3 regions of the Streptomyces sp. SID5464 genome follow, and region 2 is predicted to be linked to each of the others. Evidence: riboswitches for the same ligand, from Rfam matches in the RefSeq annotation. Region 2 holds a riboswitch; each other region holds the start of a gene.
What was found. A riboswitch is a leader RNA that binds a small molecule or an ion and turns the genes downstream of it on or off. The one in region 2 is predicted to bind cobalamin.
Positions count from the first base shown of each region.

Region 1: it holds a riboswitch for cobalamin, as region 2 does, so the genes downstream of both, GTY47_RS19085 (prenyltransferase/squalene oxidase repeat-containing protein) here and GTY47_RS34650 (energy-coupling factor ABC transporter permease) in region 2, are expected to answer to the same signal.
Region 3: it holds a riboswitch for cobalamin, as region 2 does, so the genes downstream of both, GTY47_RS37075 (ABC transporter substrate-binding protein) here and GTY47_RS34650 (energy-coupling factor ABC transporter permease) in region 2, are expected to answer to the same signal.

Region 1 is NZ_WWIQ01000029.1:36,365-39,627, forward strand. It holds gene GTY47_RS19080 (SCO2322 family protein) at 1-543, opposite strand, end outside; gene GTY47_RS19085 (prenyltransferase/squalene oxidase repeat-containing protein) at 540-1,766, opposite strand; cobalamin riboswitch at 1,879-2,010, opposite strand; gene GTY47_RS19090 (phosphotransferase) at 2,057-2,746, shown strand; gene GTY47_RS19095 (SAM-dependent methyltransferase) at 2,780-3,263, shown strand, end outside.
Region 2 is NZ_WWIQ01000072.1:178,360-181,622, forward strand. It holds gene GTY47_RS34645 (serine/threonine-protein kinase) at 1-1,318, shown strand, start outside; cobalamin riboswitch at 1,387-1,594, shown strand; gene GTY47_RS34650 (energy-coupling factor ABC transporter permease) at 1,624-2,325, shown strand; gene GTY47_RS34655 (energy-coupling factor ABC transporter substrate-binding protein) at 2,322-2,690, shown strand; gene cbiQ (cobalt ECF transporter T component CbiQ) at 2,696-3,263, shown strand, end outside.
Region 3 is NZ_WWIQ01000075.1:167,452-170,714, forward strand. It holds gene GTY47_RS37070 (iron chelate uptake ABC transporter family permease subunit) at 1-634, opposite strand, end outside; gene GTY47_RS37075 (ABC transporter substrate-binding protein) at 631-1,647, opposite strand; cobalamin riboswitch at 1,716-1,906, opposite strand; gene GTY47_RS37080 (CoA-binding protein) at 1,983-2,411, shown strand; gene GTY47_RS37085 (APC family permease) at 2,545-3,263, shown strand, end outside.

The DNA of each region.
Region 1 (3,263 bases), on a different contig from region 2:
GCCGCCGTCCGAGGTGTGCTTCTTCTCTGCGGTCGGGGGCTGCTTCTTCGACAGCTGCTCTCCGCAACCCTTCTCCGGGTAACCCGAGATGGCGCACAGGAGGGCGTTCGTGTCGTAGCGCAACGGCTTGGCCACTGCTGCCAGGGCCTCGGCCGTTGTCGCGTCGGGGGAGACCCGGGCGCAGGCCGTTCGGGCAGGGGGCGGCGTCTCGCCGGGCGGGGCGTCCGTCGGCGTGCCGAAGTCGAGGAGCAGAGCCACTCGCTTCCTGCCGTCCTGCGCGGGCGTCTTGGCGCAGATCGTCGTGAAGTCGGCCTCGCCGCGCGGTCGGGCCGCGTCCCCGGAGTCCTCGCTCACCGCGAAACGGAAGCCCTGGACGTCGCCGTCCGAGGGGCGGGCGGTGGACGGGCCCTGGGTGGCGTAGACCCAGTGGTCGCCGTCGCGGTCCCAGAACGACCAGTACCGGTAGCCGGCGGCCTGGGCCTGGCCCGCTCCCGCGCACAGCAGGAGCGAGGCCAGGAGAAGGAGAACGGCTCGGCGGATCACGGCTGCTGCCTGTTCCTGCGGCCGCTGAAGAGGAAGCCGATGCCGACGCCGGCGACGAGGCAGACACCGACGTACCACCAGACGCCGAAGACGTCCGAGCCCGAGTCGCTCTTCTCCTCCGCCGCTCGGGTCTTCCCGGCGGTCTGCGGGGCCGGGCCGGTCGCGTTCAGCTGCTTCACCAGGTCGGTGCCGCCGAAGTCGCGCGGGTTGGTGCCCGTCGCGTGGGCGGCGAAGATGAGCTGGGCGTAGGCGGCGGGGCCGTTCTGGGCGGCCCACGGGGCGGAGTTCTTCTCCAGCCAGCGCAGGGGCTTCTCCGCCTGCCCGGTGTCGCCGTGCGCGGCGAGCGCGACGACCGCGTCGGCGGTGTTGCCGTGGTCGGGCTGGGGGTCCGAGCCCGCGAGGGCCGAAGTGAGGTGGCCGTCCTCGGCGAGCGTCCTGGTGAGGTAGGCGGCTCCGTTGGCCGCGGCCTGCTCAGGCGTCTTCTCGTCCGCGCAGGTCTCGCCCTTCGCCGCCCCGGTCGCCTCCGTCTTCTCGGCGGGCTTCACCACCATGCCCTTGCCCAAGGCGCCCAGCACGCCCGCCGCCGTGGCGTCCGCGTTGGCGGCGAGCTCGCCCTTCTTGTCCGGCTGGAACGCGAAGGCGCCCGCGTCGTCGCCGTCACAGGCGAGGGCGAGCGTCAGCAGCGCGTCGTAGGGCGACTTGCCGCCCTTCTCGACCTGTTCCGGCTTCTCGCCGGCGGCGGTCAGCGCGCCGATGACGACGGACGTGGAGTTGGTGTCGCTGGCGCCGCCGGGCGTGTAGCCCCAGCCGCCGTCCTTGTTCTGGACGGACTTCAGCCAGGCGACGGCCTTGCCGGTGACGGCGTCGTGCCCGCCGAGGGCGGTGAGCGCCTGTACGGCGGCGGCCGTCTGGTTCGTGTCGACCATGGTCTTGGCGTCGCACGCGGTGGTCGGGTCGGCGCGGTACGGGGCGAAGGAACCGTCCGCGCACTGCTGGCGCACCAGCCACTGCACGGACTTCGCCGCGGGCTTCACGCCCACCGTGTGCTGCGCGAGGAGGGCGAGCGACTGGCGCCAGACGCCGTCGTACCGGGGGTCCTTGTCGCCGTACAGGGCGGAGGGGAAGGCCTGGGACGGGGAAGGGGACGGGGCGGCGGCGGCCGGCGGGGCGGCGCAGATCACGGCGACGGCGGCGAGGACCGCGGCGCTGCGGCGGACGTTCATGATCGGCGGGTGCCTCTCCCTGCGGGGGAGCCGGGCAGCACGGGGCACCCCCGGCGGCTCGGCTCCGTATACCTCGACGGTGCCGTGCACCGGCGGGCTGCCGGGCACGTGAGCCGGTCACGAACCGTACGGGGCGATCCGGCTCACCGCCTCGACGGCAGTTCACGGTTGCGGGTCAGCGCCGGAATTGCACCGGCTTTCCCCCGTACGGGTGTGATGACGACCCGCTTACTGTACCCGCACGTCCAGAACGGGCTGAGGGGTGCCGGGGGCCGGAGTACCTTCGGCGCATGCCGCCGACACCACCGGGACGACTGCTCGGCTCGGGCCGCCGCGCCGACGTGTACGAGATCGACGGGGCGTGGGTGCTGCGGCGTGAACGGGAGGGCGGGGGAGACGCGGCGGGCGAGGGCGCGGTGATGGAGCACGTGCGCGCCCACGGCTACCCGGTGCCCCGGGTCCGTCCGACCGGCTCGCGCACGGACCTGGTGCTGGAACGGCTCTCCGGCCCGACCATGCTCCAGGCCTGCCTGGCGGGCACGCTGGACCTGACGGAGGCGGGCTCGCTCCTCGCCCGGCTGCTGCGCAACCTCCACACCATCCCCGCCCTGCGCTCCACCGGCCCGGCCGTCCGCGTCCTGCACCTGGACCTGCACCCGGAGAACGTGATCCTGACCCCCGACGGTCCCCGCGTCATCGACTGGTCGAACACGGAGGAGGGCGACCCGGCCCTGGACTGGGCGGCGTCCGCCGTCATCCTCGCCCAGGCCGCCGTCGCCGGTGACCACCTCTCCAGCCCGGCCCGCACCATGCTGACCGCCCTCCTCGCCGGCCCGTCCCCCCTCACCCGGCCCGCCCTCACCGAGGCCCTGCGCCGGCGGTCCGCCAACCCGACCATGAGCCGGGCCGAAGTCGAACTACTCGGAAAGGCCGAGGAGTTGATGCTGTCTCAGGGGGGAACGCGTCGGCGAACAAGCTAACGTGGGCCTCCACGACCACACGCAGGAGCGTCCATGAGTGATCAGGTGGGGAACTCCGGGCAGGAGCCGCTTCCCAAGATCGACACCTCCGTGCCGCACTCGGCCCGGATCTGGAACTACTGGCTGGGCGGAAAGGACAACTACGAAGTCGACCGTGTGGCCGGTGACGCGTTCCGCGAGATCTTCCCGGGTATCGAGACCGGAGCCCGCGCCGCCCGCTACTTCCTCGCCCGAGCCGTCCGCCATCTCGCCGCCGAGGAGGGCATCCGCCAGTTCCTGGACATCGGCACCGGGCTGCCCAACGTGGACAACACCCACCAGATCGCCCAGGGGGTGGCCCCGGACAGCCGGATCGTCTACGTCGACAACGACCCGCTGGTGCTGGCCCACGCCCGCGCGCTGCTCACCAGCACCCCGGAGGGCGTCACCAACTACGTCGACGCCGACCTGCGCGAGCCGAGCACGATCATCCGGGAAGCCGGCAAGACGCTGGACTTCGACCAGCCCGTCGCCCTCA
Region 2 (3,263 bases):
TGCGTACGACGAGACGCTCGCCAGAGCGGTGGCCGTCAAATTGCTGCTGCCCCAGGACACCGACGCCACGGCGGCCTCCCGGTTCCGTCTGGAGGCCCAGACGGCCGGGCGTCTGAACCACCCCAATCTGGTGGGGGTCCTGGACTTCGGCGAGTACGACAACCGGCTGTACCTGGTGATGGAGCTGGTCGAGGGCGACAGCCTCGCCGGGGTGCTGTCCGTCTCCGGCGCGCTCCCCGCCGAGCGGGTGGCACAACTCGCCGCGCAGGCCGCCGCGGGACTCGCCGCCGCGCACCAGCAGGGCATCGTGCACCGCGACATCAAGCCCGCCAACCTCCTGCTGGACGCGGGCGGCACGCTGAAGATCGGCGACTTCGGCATCGCGCGCTTCCTCGACGACCCGGGCGCCGCGCTCACCGCGACCGGCCAGATCGTCGGCACCGGCCTCTACCTCGCACCCGAACGGGCCCTGGGCCGGCCCGCGGGCCCCGCCTCCGACATGTACTCCCTGGGGTGCGTGCTCTACCAGCTCCTCAGCGGCCGCCCGCCGTTCCAGGCCGACACCGCCGTCGCGCTCCTCCACCAGCATCTCGACAACGCCCCCGTGCCGCCCCGCGAGCTCGGTGTCGCCGGTCTGCCGCCGGCCTTCGAGAGCTACCTCCTCGCCCTGCTCGCCAAGCAGCCCGAGGACCGGCCCACGGCGCAGCAGGCCGCCGAGTGGTTCGCCGGCGGCGCCTGGCGGGGGCTGCCCGAGCCGCTGCCGGAGGCGGCGTCCCCGATGCCGTCCGCCGGGCCGGGGCCATATGCGGCAGCCGGATCCGGCTCCCCGACCACTTACGGGCTGCCCACGGGGTCTCGCACCGCCCCGGGCGGGCGTGCACGTCGCGCCGCGCCCCGCAGCGGTTTCGGCGACCACCGGAGAACGGCCGCGGTGGTGGCCGCGGCGGCCGTCTTCCTCGCCGCGATGCTCGCCGGCGTGCTGTGGTTCTCGCCCGACAACACCGCGACGGAGGGCACCGAACCCGACGCGTCCCCGTCCGCGAGCAGCCCGGCCGCCTCGCCGACCGCCGGCTCCGCCGACCCTCTGGCCTCCGCCCCGGCGGCCGCCACCACGCCGACCGCCGGCACAGTGGCCGATGTCACCCCCTCCACCACGGCACCCGGTTCCCCGGCCCCCGACGCAACGACGCCCGGCCCCACGGGCCCGGCGCAGGAGACGAGCGACAGTTCGCCGGAGAAGGCGGACAAGCCCAAGCAGGAACAGCCTCCCGGGTCCTGGGGGAACGGGGAGGACGAGGACGACGAGGGTGACGACTGAGCCGTACTGCGCCGGTGTGCGAGCGGTCGCCCCCTCACGCGCCCCCGTGCGCGCCCCCTCGGCTGGCTTGTCATGGCCCTTATCTCGGCATTACTGTCACCACGCCTTGGTGAACGGGAAATCCGGTGTGATGCCGGTGCGGCCCTCGCCACTGTGATCGGGAAGTCCGGCTCCGGCCCTAGCGGGCAGCCACTGGGTCCTCATGGACCCGGGAAGGCGGAGTACGGGCGGTGGGACCCGTGAGCCAGGAGACCGGCCAAGGCGCGTCAACCATCCACGAGGTGCTGGAGAGGGTCTGCTGAGCCATGCACATTGCCGAGGGTTTCCTGCCTCCGGCGCACGCGGTCGCCTGGGGCGTCGCGTCTGCGCCGTTCGTCCTCCACGGAGTCCGGTCGCTCACCCGTGAGGTGCGCGAGCACCCCGAGAGCACCCTGCTCCTCGGCGCCTCCGGCGCCTTCACGTTCGTCCTGTCCGCCCTGAAACTGCCGTCCGTCACCGGCAGCTGCTCCCACCCCACCGGCACGGGCCTGGGCGCCATCCTGTTCCGGCCGCCCGCCATGGCGGTGCTGGGCACCATCACCCTGCTCTTCCAGGCGCTGCTGCTCGCGCACGGCGGTCTGACGACGCTCGGCGCCAACGTCTTCTCCATGGCGATCGTCGGGCCCTGGGCGGGCTACGCGGTGTACCGGCTGCTGCGCCGCTACGACGTGCCGCTGATGGTCGCCGTGTTCTTCGCCGCGTTCGTCGCCGACCTGTCCACGTACTGCGTCACCAGCGTGCAGCTGGCGCTCGCGTTCCCCGACCCGGGCAGCGGGTTCCTGGGCGCGCTCGGCAAGTTCGGCTCCATCTTCGCCGTCACCCAGATCCCGCTCGCGGTGAGCGAGGGGCTGCTGACGGTGCTCGTGATGCGGCTGCTGGCGCAGTCCAGCAAGGGCGAACTGACCCGGCTGGGTGTGCTCCTCGACAAGGAGGAGTCGCGCAGCGAGACCGAGGCGGTGGCCCGATGAGCAGGAACACGAAGATCAACCTTCTGCTGCTGCTCGCCGTGGCCGCGCTGGCCGTGCTGCCGCTCGCGCTCGGCCTCGGCGACCACAAGGAGCAGCCGTTCACGGGCTCCGACGGTGAGGCGGAGACGGCGATCACCGAGATCGAGCCGGACTACAAGCCCTGGTTCTCCCCCCTGTACGAACCGCCGTCCGGTGAGATCGAGTCGGCGCTGTTCTCCCTCCAGGCGGCCCTCGGCGCCGGTGTCCTCGCCTACTACTTCGGCCTGCGCCGGGGCAGGCGGCAGGGTGAGCAGCGGGCGCGCGAGCGGGACTCGGAGAACCCGGCGGCCGGCACCGCCGAGGAGTCCACGGCCGAAGGGGCCTGAGCCGGGTGCTGCCGATCGACGCGGCGGCGCACAGCAGTCGCTGGCGCCGCCGCCATCCCGTGGACAAGGCCGTGCTCGGGCTGGGTCTGACCCTGCTGGCGATCTCGCTGCCGCCCTGGCCGGGCGCGGCCCTGGTGCTGCTGACCGCCCTGGTGGTGCTGCTGGGTCCGGCGGGCGTCCCCGGGGGCCGGCTGTGGCGGGCCTACCGGGTGCCGCTCGGTTTCTGCGTGACCGGCGCACTGACGCTGCTCGTGCGGGTCGGCGGGCCGGGCGGCTTCGTCTCCCTGGCCGGTGACGGGCCGGTCCGGGCCGGGGAGTTGCTGCTGCGCACCTCGGCGGCCTCCCTGGGGGTGCTGCTGTTCGCGTTCACCACGCCCATGTCCGACCTGTTGCCGCGGCTGGTCCGGGCCGGGGTGCCGGCGCCGGTCGTCGACGTCGCGCTCGTGACGTACCGGATGAGCTTCCTGCTGCTGGACTCCGTGCGCCGGGTCCGTGACGCGCAGGCCGCCCGGCTCGGGCACACCACGCGGGCCGCCGCCTGGCGTTCCCTGGGCGGTCTCGGCGCCACCGCGT
Region 3 (3,263 bases), on a different contig from region 2:
CCACCAGCGTCACGGCCAGGACGGCCAGGCACAGCCACACGTCGGTCCAGCCCGCACCCCCGAGCGAGCCGAGGAGCCAGAACAGCACGCCCCGGGTCGTCTCGGCGTCCGCGGCGGTCATCACGACGAAGGAGGTGAGCGCGGAGAAGAGCTGCATGGCGGCGACGCCCGCGAGGACGACCCGGTCGGTGGTGCCGCCGAGGGTGTGGCTGAGCAGCAGCACCAGCGCGAAGGACACCAGGGCGCCGAGGAACGCGCCCGCGGAGACCGAGACCGTACCGCCGCCGACACCCAGGACGACGACCACGACCGCGCCGGTGGAGGCGCCGGAGGACACCCCGAGCACGAACGGGTCGGCGAGCGGGTTGCGCAGCAGCGACTGCATCACCGCCCCGCACACGGCGAGTCCGGCCCCGCACACGGCCGCGAGCAGCGTGCGCGGCAGCCGCAGCTGCCAGACGATACCGTCGCGGATCGGCGTCAGGTCCGAACTGCCGAGGCCGAGGTGGGCGGCGACGACGGACCAGACGTCCGCGATCCTGATGTCGGCGGGGCCGACGGTGATCGCCAGGGCCAGGGAGGCGGCCAGCAGGAGGGCCCCTCCGGTGCCGAGCGCGAGCCCGCGGACGGTCACTTCACGAGCCCGAACTCGCGCAGTCCGGCGGCGACCTGTTCCACGCCCTCGACCGTGCGGATGGTGGGGTTCATGGCCTGCCCGCTGAGCAGCACGTACCGCTTGTGCCTGACCGCGTCCATGTTCCTGGTCACCGGGTTGGACTCCAGGAAGGCGATCTTCTTCGCGGCCGACTCGGCGGTCTGCGACCTGCGGGTGAGGTCGCCGATGACGAGGACGTCGGGGTCGCGGTCGGCGACCGTCTCCCAGTTGATCTGCGGCCACTCCTCGTGCGTGTCGTCGAAGACGTTCTTCGCGCCGAGGGCCCGGGTGATGATGCCGGGCGCGCCGCAACAGCCCGCCATGTAGGGGGACTCGGAGTTGGCGAACCAGTACAGGAGGGTGACGTCGGAGGCGTGGATGCCCCGCGTGGCCTTCGCCATGCGCCGCTGCAGGGAGGCCACGAGCTTGTCGCCCCGTTCCGGCACCCCGAACACGGTCGCCAGGTCGCGTACTTCGCCGTAGATGGTGTCGATGCCCAGCGCCTTGTCGCGCGCACCGTCACCGTCACCGGAGTTGTCCTTGCCGGCGCAGTCGGACGGGGAGACGTACGTGGGGACGCCGAGCTTCTCGAACTGCTCGCGGGTGGCGACCCCGCCCTCGCCGAGGGTGGAGACGAAGGAGGCCGCGACGAAGTCGGGGTCGGCGGCCAGGACCCGTTCGAAGGACGGGTTGTCGTCGGCGATGCGCGGCACCTTCGCATTGGCCTTCTCCAGCCCCTTCATCACGGGGTCGGTCCAGGTGGCGGTGCCCGCGAGACGGTCGGCGAGGCCGAGGGAGAGCAGGATCTCGGTGGTGCCCTGGTTGAGGGAGACGGCGTGCTTCGGCGGGGCCTCCACGCGCACCTCGCGGCCGCAGTTGTCGAGCGTGACTGCGGCTTTCGCCGTGGTGGCCCGCGAGTCGCCGCAGCCGGTCAGGAGCAGGGAGCCGGCCGCGAGCAGGACGGCGGCACGGGCAGGTCGGGCGAGGGGCACGGAAACCAGTCCTCAGGCGTCGAGGGCTCGATCGCGGAGCCCGGTCGTACGGTGCTCCCCCGCCGCGAACGGCCGCGGGGGCCGCCAGCAGGTCTTCGGACTCGGGTTCGTCCGGTGCGGGGCGCCTTCCCGGACGTCACACACGCCGTCCAGTGGCCGAGGCCCCGCCCGTCCCCCTCACCGCTGCGCGTCAGTTCCGGATTCGCACCGGATTCCCTGACCCACGTACATGGGTTCGACTGGCCTCGGCAAGCTATCACGGAGGGCGCGGGGGAATCACCGCCCGCCTTGCGTCGTTGTCCGGACGAGAGCTCACCCACGGGAGGAGGCCGACGGTGTACGGCGACGAGGCAACGGTCCGCAAGATCCTCACCGAACTCGGCGACACCTGGGCCGTGGTCGGCCTGTCGTCGAACCGGCGGCGCGCGGCGTACGGCGTCGCCGAGGTGCTGCAGCGCTACGGCAAGCGCGTCGTGCCGGTGCATCCCAAGGCGGAGACGGTACACGGCGAGAAGGGGTACGCCTGCCTCGCGGACATCCCCTTCGACGTGGACGTCGTGGACGTGTTCGTGAACAGCGATCTCGCCGGAGCGGTCGCCGACGAGGCGGTCGCAAAGGGCGCGAAGGCCGTGTGGTTCCAGCTCGGCGTCATCGACGAGGCGGCGTACGACCGGACCCGCGCCGCGGGCGTGGAGATGGTGATGGACCGCTGCCCGGCGATCGAGATCCCACGACTCCCTCATCACCGCGTACAGAATCCCTGAAGCGCTTTCCAGGAAATGCCCGCGCCGGGTCAAGGCTGTACAACTCGCCTTCTGCCGTCGGCTGACCGATTCCTAGCCTGAGGCCTCTTGCTCGCAGAACTCACCGAGTTCTTCATGAGAGGCCCCTTGATTCATGGTGAGCGTCGACCAGGCAGCAGCGGGGGTAAAGGGGGGTCCGGGCGGACTGCGCCGGGACGTCGGACTGATCGGGCTCATGTGGGCGTCGGTCGGTTCCATCATCGGCTCCGGCTGGTTGTACGGCGCCGAGAAGGCGGTCGTGGCGGCCGGCCCCGCGGCGATCCTTTCGTGGCTGATCGGCGCGGTCGCGATCGTGCTGCTCGCCCTGGTGCACGCGGAACTGGGCGGCATGTTCCCGGTCGCGGGCGGCACGGCACGGTATCCGCACTACGCCTTCGGCGGACTGGCCGGCATGTCCTTCGGCTGGTTCTCCTGGCTCCAGGCGGCGACCGTGGCACCGATCGAGGTCGAGGCCATGATCGGCTACGCCGGGCACTGGCACTGGGCGCAGGGCTTCCAGCACCCGAAGGACGGGACGCTGACGGCCGGCGGGTTCGTCGTCGCCGTGGTCCTCATGGCCGTGTTCGTCGTCATCAACTTCCTCGGCGTGCGGCTCCTGGCGCACACCAACAGCGCCGCCACCTGGTGGAAGGTGGCCGTGCCGCTCGCCGCGATCTTCATCATCGCGGCCGGCAACTTCCACCCGGGCAACTTCACCGAGCACGGCTTCGCCCCGTTCGGCGCCCACGGCGTGCTGAGCGCCGTCAGTTCCAGCGGCATCATCTTCGCCCTGCTGGGCTTCGAGCAGGCGATCCAGCTTGCGGGCGAGAGCCG